DNA from 2 places in the Nocardiopsis gilva YIM 90087 genome. Region 2 is predicted to be linked to the other one. Evidence: predicted binding sites of a transcription regulator. Region 2 holds the regulator's gene; the other holds the start of a gene.
The links. Region 2 encodes LexA, which represses DNA repair genes until DNA is damaged. Its sites were predicted from a motif close to TCGAACANNTGTTCGA; they were not measured.
Positions count from the first base shown of each region.

Region 1: uvrA (excinuclease ABC subunit UvrA) is a predicted target of LexA. The motif match lies at 4,908-4,923, and genes of this name have one in related genera.

Region 1 covers NZ_CP022753.1:4,187,423-4,195,021, forward strand. The annotation lists gene CDO52_RS18895 (RDD family protein) at 91-705, opposite strand; gene CDO52_RS18900 (RDD family protein) at 864-1,418, opposite strand; gene uvrA (excinuclease ABC subunit UvrA) at 1,838-4,672, opposite strand; gene CDO52_RS18910 (TerC family protein) at 4,964-5,977, opposite strand; gene CDO52_RS18915 (glycosyltransferase family 4 protein) at 6,464-7,573, opposite strand; gene murJ (murein biosynthesis integral membrane protein MurJ) at 7,579-7,599, opposite strand, start outside.
Region 2 covers NZ_CP022753.1:2,213,470-2,221,068, reverse strand. The annotation lists gene CDO52_RS10220 (vitamin B12-dependent ribonucleotide reductase) at 1-961, opposite strand, end outside; gene nrdR (transcriptional regulator NrdR) at 1,140-1,622, opposite strand; gene CDO52_RS10210 (LysM peptidoglycan-binding domain-containing protein) at 1,971-2,381, opposite strand; gene lexA (transcriptional repressor LexA) at 2,817-3,590, shown strand; gene CDO52_RS10200 (alpha/beta hydrolase family protein) at 3,856-4,932, shown strand; gene CDO52_RS10195 (hypothetical protein) at 4,965-5,639, opposite strand; gene CDO52_RS10190 (hypothetical protein) at 6,185-6,871, opposite strand; gene leuS (leucine--tRNA ligase) at 6,878-7,599, opposite strand, start outside.

The DNA of each region.
Region 1 (7,599 bases), 2.0 Mb from region 2:
TCCCTTCGATCGAACCCAGAAAAGCACTACATAGCGTAGTACTACTTTGGTGCGGACTGACCACCGGGTACGCGATGCGACGCAAGCTGGTCAGGCGGTGTGCACCACAATCGTGCGCGCGACCCTGTCGTGAATCCCCTGGGGGTAAGGGCGCGCCCGCAGCGGCCACAGCGCACAGAAGACCAGGAACAGGATGCTGACCACCCAGTTCCAGCCGGGGATCCACCAGAACAGCACCCACAGGTGGAACACGGCGGCGCGGGCGACGATCGAGGTGATGGCGATGGGACCCGGACGGCCCTCTCCGTCCTGGGGCGCCACTTCGAGGCCGAGCAGCTTCTTGCCGACGGTGCGGCGCTTGCGCGCCACATTCACCGCGTCGTAGACCACCAGGATGAGGTAGTAGCAGACACAGAAGATGATGAAGAAGTTCTGCGCCTTCGCGCTGCCGCCGAGCGCCAGCGCACCGAACCACACCAAGCCGACGATCGCGGCCACGATGGCGGCCGGGATCATCACCAGGACGACGTCGACGAGCCGCGCGCCCGCACGCCGCAGCCACGCGGCCGGTGGGCGCGGCGGTTCGGACTGGGGTCCCGCGCCCGGGCCCGCCACGCCGGGACCGAGGTAGGGCGGAGGCGCGCCGTAAGGGCTTCCGGGTGCCGCCCCGACGGAGTACCCGCGTCCTCCGGGAACCCCGGGCACGCCTGCCCCCTCGGGTGGCCCACCGGGTGTGCCGGAAGCGCCAGGACCGGGGCCGGGCACCGCGCCCTCATTCCACGGCGGCGGAGGTTGGTTCATCTGAGCTGGGACCCTCTCGGCTGGGGCTGATCGGGGCGGTGATGGGCGTCAAAACGCCCGTATCAGACGTCATCCGACGATACCGGCCGCTCGCGCGTGGTCACCACTTCGGTACCGCCGATGCGATCGTGCAGTCCCCTGCCCCGCGGCTGGTCGAGGAACGCCGATGTGACCGCGTAGATGGACACGCCCAGTGCCAGCAGGCCGATGATCGGGATGAAGTTGAGCAGCACCGACAGGTAGAGGACGGTGGAACGCTTCAGTACGCCCAGGGCATCGGGCAGTCCGCCGCCGCTCCCCGTCTCCTCGTCCACGGCCGCGACGATGCGCAGGCGACAGAAGAGCTTGCCCGGCGTGGCGCCGTACAGCGCGGTGAAGGAGACCTCGTACCCCGCGTAGAGCACGAACAGGAGGAGGGAGGTGACCAGCGAGGCCAACAACTCCTTGAGCAGGGTCTCGGTGCCGACCGGTACCTCGTAGGAGACCGCGGCGCTGACGACCAGTCCGATGGCGCCGACGATCACCAGGTCGATCGCCCGCGCGAGCACCCGCATGCCCATTCCGGCCGGTACCTGGACGCCGGCACCGGGCTCCCCGGAGAGGGCGTCGTTCATCATCTCCTCGATTCCAGGCGTTCCGACACCGGAAGCGTCGGCCCCGACAGTGTTACCGAACAGCGTTGTTACCCGACACAGCGTTTGCTCACGGCGGTGCTTGCTCACGGCGGTGCTTGCTCACAACTGTGCTGACTTCACAACAGTGCCTGCTTTACCACAGTGCTTGCTTCATCACGGTGCCTGCGCACATGAGTGCTTGCCTCACGACAGCGCTGGCCCATGACACGGCTGGCCAGCGACGTGCCAGCCAATAACGTGTTGGCCGATAACGTGCCGGCCCGGCGAATGCCAGCCCGGGCAGTGCCGACCCACGCACTCCCCACCCGGCCGCAACCGTTCCGGTCAGTATCTTCCCAGGCCGATCGCGCCCCAGGCAGTGGAGATTCCGTGTCCCACCCTAGTCCGTGAAACCGTCGCGGCTAGAGCATCTTGCCGAGGAACTGCCCGGTGTAGGAGTCGTTGACCGCGGCGACCTGCTCGGGGGTGCCGGTAGCGACGACCGTGCCGCCCCGGGCACCGCCCTCGGGTCCCATGTCGATGATGTAGTCGGCGGTCTTGATGACGTCGAGGTTGTGCTCGATGACGATGACGGTGTTCCCGCTGTCGGCCAGCCGGTTGAGCACGCCGAGCAGCTTGCGGATGTCCTCGAAGTGCAGGCCGGTGGTGGGCTCGTCCAGCACGTAGACGGTCCGCCCCGTGGAGCGGCGCTGCAGCTCCGAGGCGAGCTTCACGCGCTGGGCCTCGCCACCGGAGAGCGTGGTCGCGGGCTGACCCAGCCGCACGTAGCCCAGTCCGACGTCGTTCAGGGTCTGCATGTGCCGACGGATCGCGGAGATCGGCTCGAAGAACTCCAGCGCCTCCTCGATCGGCATGTTGAGCACCTCGGAGATGGTCTTGCCCTTGTAGTGGACGTCCAGCGTCTCGCGGTTGTAGCGCGCCCCGTGGCACACCTCGCAGGGGACGTAGACGTCGGGCAGGAACTGCATCTCGATCTTGATGGTGCCGTCGCCCGCGCACGCCTCGCAGCGACCGCCCTTGATGTTGAAGGAGAAGCGGCCCGGCTGGTAGCCGCGCATCTTCGCCTCGGTGGTCTGCGCGAAGAGCTTGCGGATGTGGTCGAAGACCCCGGTGTAGGTGGCGGGGTTGGACCTCGGTGTGCGGCCGATGGGGCTCTGGTCGACGTGCACGATCTTGTCGACCTGGTTGAGCCCGTTGACCCTGGTGTGCCGTCCCGGCACCGAGCGGGCGCCCTGCAGCTCCTTGGCCAGTGCCTTGTAGAGGATCTCGTTGACGAGGGTGGACTTCCCGGACCCGGAGACCCCGGTGACGGCCGTGAACACGCCGAGCGGGAACGCGACGTCGATGTTGTGCAGGTTGTTCTCGCGGGCGCCCCTGACCACCAGCTCTCGGCCCTTGGGGACGGGGCGGCGATCGGTGGGAACCTCGATCGCCCGCCGACCCGAGAGGTAGTCGCCGGTGGCGGAGTCCGTGCTGGACAGCAGGTCCTCCACGGGACCGGAGACGACGATCTTGCCGCCGTGCTCCCCCGCTCCGGGGCCGATGTCGACGACCCAGTCGGAGGCGCGGATGGTGTCCTCGTCGTGCTCCACCACGATGAGGGTGTTCCCGATGTCGCGGAGCCGCTGCAGCGTCTCCAGCAGCCGGAAGTTGTCGCGCTGGTGCAGGCCGATGGACGGCTCGTCGAGCACGTAGAGGACACCGACCAGGCCGGAGCCGATCTGGGTGGCCAGACGGATGCGCTGTGCCTCACCGCCCGACAGCGAGCCGGAGGGGCGCTCCAGGTTGAGGTAGTCGAGCCCGACGTCGAGCAGGAAGCCCAGGCGGGCGTTGATCTCCTTGAGTACCTGTGCGGCGATGACCTGGTCGCGCTCGCTCAACCTGAGGTCGCGCAGGAACTGGGCGCACTCGTTCAGCGGCATGGCACTGACCTCGGAGATCGAGGCGCCGCCGACGGTCACCGCCAGCACCACCGGCTTGAGCCGCTGGCCGTCACAGGCGGGGCAGTGCACGGTGCGCATGTACCCCTCGAGGCGCTCGCGGCCGTAGTCGCTCTCGCTCTCGGAGTGGCGGCGCTTCACCCACGGGATGACGCCCTCGAAGTCGGTGTAGTAGGAGCGGGTGCGCCCGTAGCGGTTGCGGTAGCGCACGTTCACCTGGGTGTCGTGGCCCTCCAGCAGCGCCTTGCGGGCGGCTCTGGGCAGCCGCTCCCAGGGAGTGTCGAGGTCGAAGCCGATGGCATCGCCGACGGCCTGCATGAGGCGCCCGAAGTACTCGGTGGCGTGCCCGCCCGACCAGGGGGCGATGGCGCCCTCGCTGAGCGCCTTGGCGGGGTCCGGGATGAGCAGTTCGGGGTCGACCTCCATACGGGTGCCGAGCCCGGCGCACTCGGGGCAGGCGCCGTAGGGCGAGTTGAAGGAGAAGGAGCGCGGCTCCAGCTCCTCGAAGGAGAGGTCGTCGTAGGGGCAGAACAGGTGCTCGGAGAAGACCTTCTCGCGCTCGGGGTCGTCGGCGGGCAGGTCGACGAAGTCGAGCACGATGGTGCCGCCCGCCAGTTGGAGCGCGGTCTCGATGGAGTCGGTGAGGCGCTTCTTCGCCGACTCCTTGACCGTGAGGCGGTCGACGACGACGGAGATGTCGTGCTTCTCCTGCTTCTTCAGGGTGGGCGCCTCGTCCAACCGCACCATCGCGCCGTCGACCATGGCCCGGGTGAAGCCCTTGGACTGCAGGTCCTTGAAGAGTTCGGTGTACTCGCCCTTCCGTCCGCGCACGACCGGCGCGAGCACCTGGAAGCGGGTCCCCTCGGTGAGCTCCAGGACGCGGTCGACGATCTGCTGCGGGGTCTGCCGGGCGATCTCCCTGCCGCACTCGGGGCAGTGCGGCACGCCGATGCGCGCCCACAGCAGTCGCAGGTAGTCGTAGACCTCGGTGATGGTGCCGACCGTGGAGCGGGGGTTGCGGCTGGTCGACTTCTGGTCGATGGAGACCGCCGGGGACAGGCCCTCGATGAAGTCGACGTCGGGCTTGTCCATCTGGCCGAGGAACTGCCGGGCATAGGCCGAAAGCGATTCCACGTAGCGGCGCTGCCCCTCAGCGAAGATCGTGTCGAACGCCAGCGATGACTTGCCCGATCCGGACAGGCCGGTGAACACGATCATCGCGTCGCGCGGAAGATCCAGTGAGACATCCTTGAGGTTATGCTCCCGGGCGCCCCGGATCACCAGCTGCTCGGCCATGTTCTTGCTTCAGCCCCCTCGGCATCGGCGCGCGGTTCGGGCGGTGGAGAACACACCGGCCCCGGTCTCAGGCACCGCACGGAATATGGCCCACCGGAGCGCAGCGGCGCGACGAGGGCACGCCGGAGGCCGCGGCGATGGACCTTTAACGGTAACGACTTCGGCGGGCGGAAACTTCCGCCCGGGGGAAACGCGTGATGCCCGCCCGGATCACCGGCGGGCATCACCACTATAGACGAACATTCGTTCGAAGGAAGGCCATTCGGGGGGTCATTTGGCGTCGGTGCCGCGTCACTCCGACGCGACGCCGCGCTCGGCTTCGAGCTCCTTCTCCCCGGTTCGGCCACCGCCGCCCGACCACAGCAGGCTCGCCACGATGGTGACGGTCATCACGCCGATGATCACCACCAACGACGTACCCGTGGAGATCTCCGGGACGGCGAAGCCGTTCTCGTGCAGCGCGTGCAGGATCATCTTGACGCCGATGAACACCATGATCGCGGCCAGGCCCCAGCTGATGTAGGACAGGCGGTCCATCAGCCCGGCCAGCAGGAAGTAGAGCTGCCGCAGCCCGAGGAGGGCGAAGGCGTTGGCGGTGAAGACGATGTAGGGGTCCTTGGTGAGGCCGAAGATCGCCGGGATGGAGTCGACCGCGAAGACCAGGTCGGTGACACCGATCGCGACGATGACCATGAGCATCGGGGTGACGTGGCGACGCCCGTTGAGCCGCACCGTCATGTGCGAGCCGTGGTAGTCGTCGGCCACCGGCCAGACCTTCTTGACCATGCGCACCGCGAAGCTGTCGGTGTAGTCGGCGTCCTCGTCGTTGCTGAGGTGGTCGTGGACGATCTTCACGGCCGTGTAGATGAGGAAGGCGCCGAAGACGTAGAAGACCTCGCTCCAGGCGTTGATGGCCTGGGCGCCGATGGCGATGAAGAAGCCGCGCATGACCAGCGCGATCACGATCCCGACGAGCAGCACCTCGTGCTGGTACCGCCGGGGTACCGCGAACCCGCCGATGATCAGGTAGAAGACGAAGAGGTTGTCGACGCTGAGGCTCTTCTCGGTGATGAAACCGGCGAAGTACTCACCGGCCACCGTGGCCCCACCGAAGTACCAGAGGCCGAACCCGAAGAGGATCGCGATGCCGACGTAGAAGGCGGCCCACCACGCCGCCTGCTTCATACCGAACTCGCGCGGCCCGCTCTTCTTGCTCCAGGGATGGTCGACGATCGCGAGATCGATCAACAGGATGGCGGCCATCGCGCCGATCGTCGCGATCCACACCCACAGGGGAACATCCATCGGGGTACTCCTCCGGTCGCACTGCCCGAAGCCGAGACTCCGCGCATGCCAGTTAACCGGAGGTCTCTCCCGCCCACACGGCACCACGCCGAGTCAACAGCGTGGAAAGGTGGACCGACGGCACCGGGAGCGCATCCTTGCGATCCGTGATGACGACACCGCCGCGAAGGGATACTCCCCTCACCTGTCTTCAACGATCCGGACACCGGGCGCATTACCGCCGGATCCGGGAGCTGACGTCCATCATGCCATCTCTTGGCAGTGCTGAGGACCACCCCTGACGGAAATTCGACGGGTCCTCCCCGTTCCTCCCGCCGTCCTCCCGCCATGCGGAGATCGCAGCTCGCGCCCTCTCCGGCGTGTCCACGACGTGGTCAGGCCGTTGGCTTTCCCCGGACTTCCAGCTGCAGGAAGCGCGGCAGAGACCCGCGGTGCCGCTAGCCTGTCCACCCTCCGGTCGTTCAATGTTCACCAACACATCAACATTCACCGACCCGTCAACGACGCGTAGATCCCGTCCACCTGACGCAGTGTGTCCTCCACAGTGGGCAGCCGTTCCGCGGCCCGCGCCGCGTCCGCGCGCATCTTCGCGGCCAGCCCCGGATCGCCGAGCACCCGCGTCGCTCCGTCGGCCAGCGCCACCGCGTCGCCCGGCGGCACCAGCAGTGCGACATCCTCATACAGGTCCGGGATGCCCCCGACGCGCGTGGCCACGACGGGCAGTCCGGCGCGCAGCGCCTCCATGATGACCAGCGAGGGTCCCTCCCAGAGGGAGGGCAGGACGAACATGTCGGCCGCCGCGAGCAGGTCGGGGATGTCCGACCGGTGCCCGAGCAGCCGGACGGGCAGGTCCTCGGCGTCGATCCGCTGGGACAGCGCCTCGCGCAGCGGCCCGTCGCCCGCGACGGCGATGAGCGGCGGCTCCGCCCCGGCGGCGCGCGCGGCCGGTTCGTCGGGACCGGCCGAGATCATCGATGCCGCGTCCAGCAGCACCTCCAGTCCCTTCTGCGCGGCGAGCCGGGCCACCACCAGCAGCAGCGGCCGAGCATCGGAGATACCGAGCCCGGCCCGGACCTGCGCGCGCGATGTGCGGGCCGCGGGCATCGGCGGCGCGGTGACCACGGCGGGCAGGACCCGGCGCGCACCGCGGGAGCGCATCCGGTCCACCAGGTCGCTCGACACCCCCAGCACGACGTCCGCGCGTCGGGCCACGACACGTTCCAGGGCGGGGAACACCAGGGCGCGCGGCCCGCTCAGCTCCGGCGGCGCGTTGTGCACGGTGACCACCAGCGGGGCGGCCCCGGCGAGAGCGCACAGCGCGCCGGCGCGGATGCCGTGGGCGTGCACGACATCGGCACGCGCCAGCAGTCCACTGAGCTTGGCGGCCGCGACCACATCGGTTCCAGGGCGCGGCAGCGCGCCGATGTCGACGGCTGCGAAGCGCGCGCCGGTGGCCGCGAAGCCGAAGTGCTCTCCGGTTTCCGGCGGCCCGATCACCGCCACCCGGTGCCCGCGGGCGACCAGCCCCTCGCTCAGCGAGCGGACGTGGTTGCCCACGCCCCCGCTGCTGGTGCCGATCACCAGCGCGACCCGCATTCCGCTCACCTGCCCTCACCCTTCAT
Region 2 (7,599 bases):
CCTTGGCGTCGACCGTGGCGATCACCTCGCCGCTCGTGCGGGAGGTCAGGCCGAACTCCGCGCCGGCCTCGACGGCGCGCATGAACGTGTCGGAGACGCGCACCGAGTTGTTGGCGTTCTGGTACTGCACGCTGACGATGTCGCTGCCGCCCAGGTCGACGTCGAACCCGGCGTCGCGCAGCGCGCGGATCTTGTGCTCCTCGCGGGCCTTGGTGGCGACGAACTCCCCGATGTCGGGGTGGTCGACGTCGAGGACGACCATCTTGGCCGCGCGGCGGGTGGCGCCGCCGGACTTGATGGTCCCCGCGGAGGCGTCGGCGCCGCGCATGAACGACACCGGGCCGGAGGCGGTACCGCCGGAGGACAGCAGCTCCTGGCTGGAGCGGATGCGCGAGAGGTTCACGCCCGCGCCGGAGCCGCCCTTGAAGATGATCCCCTCTTCCTTGTACCAGTCGAGGATCGACTCCATGGTGTCGTCCACGGACAGGATGAAGCAGGCCGAGACCTGCTGCTTGGACGCGGTACCGACGTTGAACCAGACCGGGGAGTTGAAGCTGAAGAGCTGCTGCACGAGGGCGTACTTCAGCTCGTGGTCGAAGATCTCGGCGTCGTCGTCGGAGGCGAAGTAGCCGTTCGCCTTACCCGTCTCGGTGTACATCCCGGCGACGCGGTCGACGAGCTGCTTGAGGCTCCACTCGCGCTCCGGGGTGCCCACGGCACCGCGGAAGTACTTGCTGGCGACGATCTGGGTGGCGTTGATCGACCACGACGCGGGGAACTCCACGCCCCGCTGCTCGAAGTTGACCGAACCGTCCCGCCAGTTCGTCATGACCACATCGCGACGCTCCCACTCGACCTCGTCGTAGGGGTGCACGCCGGGCGTGGTGAAGATGCGCTCGATCTTCAGACCGCTGCGCTTGCCCTTCCCCTTGCGCCCCGTCGCGCCGGTGGTCTCCGTCATGTCAGCTCCCCCAGTTCTCGCCACATATCCGTTCCGATCCCCCGCCAGTGCTCCCACGTCACATCCGTTGGCGTGACGCGGCCAGATGACGGTTTTCATCACGTCGTCACGGCCCTGCCCGTGCGCGTCGCCCACGCGCGGTCGGGCCCCGCGGATCAGTCCGCCGTTGTCCGGCTACTCACGACTCGCTCTGCCCGCTCGTCCCATTCACCTTGGCCCGGTCGGCCCGCAGTATCGCGATCTCGTTCTCAAAGTCCATCAGCGACTCGAAGCCCCGGTAGACCGACGCGAAGTGCAGGTAGGCCACCTCGTCGAGATCACGCAGCGGGCCGAGAATGGCCAGCCCGATCTCGTGCGAGGGCACCTCGGCGACACCTCGGCACCGGATCTCCTCTTCGACCTGTTGCCCGAGCTTCGCGAGCAAGTCCTCGGTGACGGGCCGACCCTGGCAGGCGCGGCGCACGCCCGCGATGATCTTGGTCCGGGAGAACGGCTCCGTCACGCCGGAGCGCTTGGCCACCATCAGCAGCACCGTCTCCTGCGTGGTGAAACGCCGTTCGCACTCGGGACACGCGCGTCTGCGGCGTATGGCCGCGCCGTCGTCGGTCGACCGGCTGTCGATGACCCTGCTGTCAGGGTGGCGGCAGAACGGACAGTGCATGCCGGTGTGCCTCCCCCCAGATCCGCATCGGTCGAACCCCGCGTACAGCTGCCGCGGACGTGCTCGCGACCGTGCCGAGCAGCCTTGTGTGCATCGTCGTCACCAACCTCTCCGAACCGGATGATCCAGAAAGACCGGATACCTACTAAAGCACAAGTTCTGGGCTGCTTGTTCCCGGTGAGCACTAGATGTTGTGGTCAACCTACGGCGGTCCCCCCTCGCGCGCAAGTCCCCGAACGGGTGCGCCGCGCCATCCGGCCACGGCCCCGCCGACGGGATGCGGGCATGCCGAAGGGCGCACCCGTCCGCCGCGAGGGCGAACACGGGCACGCCACGGACACGGGAGTGTCAGTAATCGGGCAGCAGGAGCTCCTGCCCGGGGGTGAGATCGGGGTTGGGCAGGTCGTTCAGCTCGACGATCTCGTGCACCGCTGGGCGGGGATCGTAGCCGGGCCGAACCCGCTGGGCGATCCCCCACAGCGTATCGCCATCGCGCACGACCACCGTCGAGCGCGCGCCATCGGAGACGGACGCCTCAGGGGAGGTTCCGGAGGCGGAAGCCCCGACAGCGGCGGAGGTGACGAAGAGCATCGACAGTCCGGCGACCACCGCAGCCGACGCAGCGGAGACGAGCACCACACGGCCGCGCCGGGTGAGGCGCACCGCGGGCGCGGGTGTGGGCTCGGGGCCGAGCGCACGGGCCGCAGGGCCCGCCGGGTCCGACGGGGCGGTCCGCCGAGAGGGAACGGACGGAGCCACGCGGGCGGCCGGGGAGGCACCCGGGGCAGGAGCGGTGGAAGCGGAGGAGCCTTCCGGGCGAGGGGCGCGGGACGGGGCCCACTCGGGGATCTCCACCGCCCAGTCGAAAAGGGCGGGTTCAGGGGGGTGGGTCGGGGGAGTTGGGACTGGTTGGGGCGGGAACACGATCATCCCCTTCGAACGCCAGTTCGTTAGAACAGCCGTTCGACTAATACCGCATCCGGGCGATTTTTTCATCACCATCTCGAACGTTTGTTTGATATGGCACTACACAGGCAGTAACGTTAGACGTGCTCGATCGACGCAACCGCCGAGGTATCCGCGCCTCCGCGCCCGCCAATCGGCGCGTGGTCGGACACCGCATGTGACGCGGCCGGACGATCGGCACCGTCACCGACAGCCCACGCAGAACACCGACCGCCGAGGAGGCCGGCCGTGCCGGAGGAAAACCACGGAACGCACGAACCTCAGGCGGGCGGGAGAAGCGTCACCGCACTCCGGTCCACCGCTTCCCCCGCGACGATCGCGGAGGCCGACGACTCCATGGGCCAAACGGATGCCGCACCGAAGCTCACGGCCCGCCAGCAGAGTGTTCTGAACTGCATCCACCGCTATGTACGGCAGCGAGGGTACCCGCCGTCCATCCGGGAAATCGGTGATGCGGTGGGCCTGTCGAGCCCGTCCAGTGTCGCGCACCAACTGAAGGTGTTGCAACGCAAAGGCTATCTTTATCGGGACCAAAATCGCCCAAGGGCGGTGGAAATTCGCATTCCAGGACAACCCCCGATTCGCTCCTGGGACGAGCTGGAGAATGACCCCCGCGCCGACTACTCCCGCGCGACCGATGTCCCGGTCGTCGGGCGCATCGCCGCCGGTGGTCCGATCCTGGCCGAGGAGTCCATCGAGGACGTCCTCACCCTGCCCAAGCAGCTCGTCGGCGAGGGCCGCCTGTTCATGCTCAACGTCGTCGGCGACTCCATGGTCGACGCCGCCATCACCGACGGCGACCTGGTCGTCGTCCGCCAGCAGCCGGACGCCAACAATGGCGACATCGTCGCCGCGCTGCTCGACGACGAGGCCACGGTGAAGGTCTTCAAGCGCGAGGGCGAGCACGTGCGGCTGCTTCCGCGCAACGACGCCTACGCGCCCATCGACGGCGACAACGCCACCATTCTCGGGAAGGTCGTCGCCGTTATGCGGCGGGTGTGATCCCCCCGGATAACGATGTCGCCTCGCTTGGCCATCGGGCCCGTGATCTCTCCCCGAGACCGCGGGCCCGGCTTTTTTCCGCGGAAATTCGGCAAAGGCGAAAGGGCCCAGCGGCCGCGCAAACCGAATAGCGCTCTGTTATGACGGGATCCCCGGATACAACTTGATACCGATACGGACGCGACACGCAATAGCGAAATACCGCGCCTTCTCCCCACACCCGTTCACACGCTCCGCCGCCCAGCGCGCCCCCTAAGTTAGGACCATGCCTTCTCCGTCTCCCGTCGCCCTCACCCGGGCCGCCGCCGGGGCGCTGGCGGCGCTCCTGCTCGCCACCGGCTGCGGCGTCTCCCCCGACCGCCCGGCCGAACCCGACCCGCCCGGGGTCGAGCCCGCGGAACGCGACGTGCGCTTCGACAGCGGCCCCGACACGCTGCACGGCACGTTCGCCCTCCCCCGCGTGGTCGGCGACGCGCCGATCCCCGCCGCGCTCATCATCTCCGGGAGCGGCCCCACCGACCGCGACGGCAACAGCGAGCTGCGGCCAGGGGCCGATACCAACCTGAACCTCGCCCGGGTCCTAGCGGAGGCCGGCGTCGCCTCGCTGCGCTACGACAAACTCGGCAGCGGTACGACGGGCCTGGGCTCCCACGACGCGGAGGAACCCGTCCCCTACGAGGTCTTCGAAGACGAGATGGCCGACGCCTATGCCGAGCTCATCGCGCAGCCCGAGGTCGACCCCGGCCGGGTGCTCGTCGTCGGGCACAGCGAGGGCGCGCTGTTCGCCCTGCGCTCGCCCGAGGTGGTCGCGGAGCACCCGCCGGTGGGCCTCGTCCTCGCCGCCCCGGTCGGCGACCGCTACCTCGACACGCTCGACCGCCAGATCACCGAGCAGGTGCGCACGGCCGAAACCGCCCAGCAGATCGGCGCCACGGACGCCACCGACGTGCTCTCCAAGCTCCGCACGGGAATCGCGCGTATCCGCGCGGACAAGCCCCTGCCCCAGGAGGTCCCGGCGCCGCTGTCGCACATTCTCACCACCGCCAACGCCCCGTTCCTGCGGACGATCGACGCCATGGACCCGGTGGAGCTGGCCCGCGACCTGCCGCCGGAGACGCGCACGCTGGTGCTGTGGGGCACGGCCGACACCCAGATCGCGGAAGAGGACGTGGACCGGCTGATGGGCGGCCTGGACAACGCACGCCGGGTGGACCTCCCCGACGCCGACCACGTCCTCCGCCTCTACGACGACTCCCCCGGCGTCTCGGTCCTCGACGCTGACCGCGAGTTCTCACCCGAGGTCGCTCCGGCCGTGCGGGAGTTCCTCGACGGGGTGGTGTGAGCGTGCCGGGGATACCCCCCGGCCCGGCCCGCCTATTCCTTGCTGTCCTTGATCCCTTGGACGACGTCCCGGGCGAGCTCCTCGGCCCCGGCCAGGGCGTCGTCCCCGGGGATCGACTCCTCGGCGTTGAAGTCCGTCGCGGCGGTGTAGCAGGTCTCCGCGTACACGTTGGAGACTCGAACGCCCACACAGCCCCAGTCGTAGCCGCTGGTGGAGTCGCTCCAGGAGTAAGCCTCGTCGCCGAGGTCCGCGAGCTTGCTCGCGTCGTGGTCCTTGGTCGCCTCCTTGAGGGCGGCGGTGGCCTGCTCCTCGGCGTTGCGCTCGGCGTCGCCCGTGTTGCTCACGAGGACAAGACGCGCCGCCGCCGGGGCATGGCCGCCGTCCTCGGCGGTCGCCCACCGGCACTCATTGGCCTCGCGTCCGGTGCCCTCCAGGTTCTTGACCTGCTGGTCGACCTCGGCCGTCCGGTCGGGCACGAGCGTCTTGAGCGCGTCTCCCCGCCCGACCGCGCACTTCGGCGCGTGCTCGTAGTCGCCCCCGGCGCTGCTGAGGACGACGACCGTCCACACCCCGCCGACGAGCAGGGCGAGGACCACGATGGCCAGCCCCGCGATCATGGCGATGGCGCAGCCCCGGTTCTGCTTCGGGGCCGACTCCACCGGAGGAGCGTCGGTCTGCCCCGACGCGGGGTCACCCGGCTGCCCCATGGGAGCGGGTTGACCAGGGTGGCCGTGCTGGCTCTGCTGGCTCTGCTGGCCCGGCTGGCCATATTGGCCCGGTTGACCGGGCTGTCCCGGAGCCTGGCGCCCCGGTACGCCGAACTGCCCCTGCGGTCCGTGCGGAGCGGGCCCCGGGTGTCCGGCCGGAGCCGACGCTCCGAGCGGGGTCGCGGGGCCGGAGGGGTGCTGCGGGACCGACGGAGGAGGCGCGGGCGCCGCTCCTTCAGCGGCCGCGGGCGGCACCTGCGGGTGCTGCCCCTTCTCGGGATCGGGCCGAGCCTCCGGGGCGTGCGAATCGGACGGTGACCCGCCATTCGGTCCGGTCGGTCCTCTGTCAGGGCCACCGGAAGGTGGCTGGGTCATGGACGCCTCCGTGTCATCGCGCCGACGCGCCTCGTCGATATTCCAGGGGCCTACGGTACTAGGCATTCCGTCCGCCACCGGATGCAGTCCGAGGAATCGACCCCGAAGCGGACGCGACCGCCGCTGGCCTGGGGATGTGCCTGCTCGGCGCCACCGACCAGCGGAGGGAGCTACAGGGAATCGGCGACCTGTTCGGCGACGTCGACCGCTCCGTCCCGCGCCGCCCCGAAGGACAGCGGCTTTCCGCCGGTATCCGCCGCGCCTCCGTAGGAGACCCGAACCACCAGGTTGTCCCTGCGGAAGACCAGCTCGGCCGTTCCCTCGTCCGCGCCCGGCCACACCAGCGCGTCCTCACCGAGCGAGGGCAGCGGGGCGGCCCCCTCCACGTCGGAGATGGTCGTGGACCGCTCCATCTCCCGCGCGGCGGCGGAGGCACCCGTGACGTCCCCGGCCTTGTCGGTGAAGCGCGCCTCGAAGTCGACGCGGAGGAAGCGCGGCGCGGCGCCGTCCGCGCCCACCGACGTCCAGGCGCACATGGCTCCGTCGGCGTCGCTCAGCGGACCGTGTTCGTTGGTCTCCAGCCGCCCCGAGGGCACAACACCCTCCACGGTCTCGGCGGCGACCACCGCGCACTCCGGCGCGGTGGAGAACGCGTCATCGGGTCCGGCCCCGAACGCCGGACCGTCCTCGCCCCACCACAGCCCCGCCGTGACCGCGATCGCGGGGACCACGACCACGGCGGCGGCCACGAGAAGCGCCTGCTTGATCCGCGCCCCAGGCGGCGGCCCGGCGCGGCCCGCAGCGAGCCACGCCCCGCCGCTCCGCGGCTGCTCCTGATCGGCCTGCGGCTGCTCCACCGGGCGTCAGCCCACCACGATGTTGACGAGCTTGGGGGCCCGCACCACGACCTTGCGGATCTGCTTGCCCTCGATGAACGCCTGGGCCTTCTCCGAGGCCAGCGCCAGGCGCTCCAGTTCCTCCTCGGAGATGTCCGGGGGCACCTGCAGCTTGTCGCGAACCTTGCTCGCCACCTGCACGACGCAGGTCACGGCCTCCTGCACCAGCAGGTCGGGGTCGGCGGCGCGCCAGTTTCCGATGGCGACCGAGCCGCTGTGGCCCAGGCGCTCCCAGCCCTCCTCCGCGACATAGGGGGTGAACAGCGACAGGGTGACCGCGATGACCTCGGCGGCCTCGCGGACCGCCGGGTCGGCGGCGCCGGGGCCGGAGTCGATGGCCTTGCGCGCCGCCGTCACCAGCTCCATGACCCGGGCGATGGCGACGTTGAAGCGCTGGGCCTCGATCGCCGCCGTGATCTTGTCGATGGTCTGGTGGGTGGCCTTGCGCAGCTCCCGGTCGCCGGTGGACGGGTCGGTCCCCGGCGCGGAGGCGGCACCGGCCAGCGCCATCACGCGGAACGCGCGGTTCAGGAACTTCAGCGACGCGGCCGGGGACACGTCGGCCCAGTCGACGTCGTCCTCGGGCGGCCCGGCGAACAGCATGGTCAGCCGGACGGCGTCGACACCGTAGGTGTCGATCTCCGCGCCCAGGTCGACGCCGTTGCCCAGGGACTTGGACATCGCCTTGC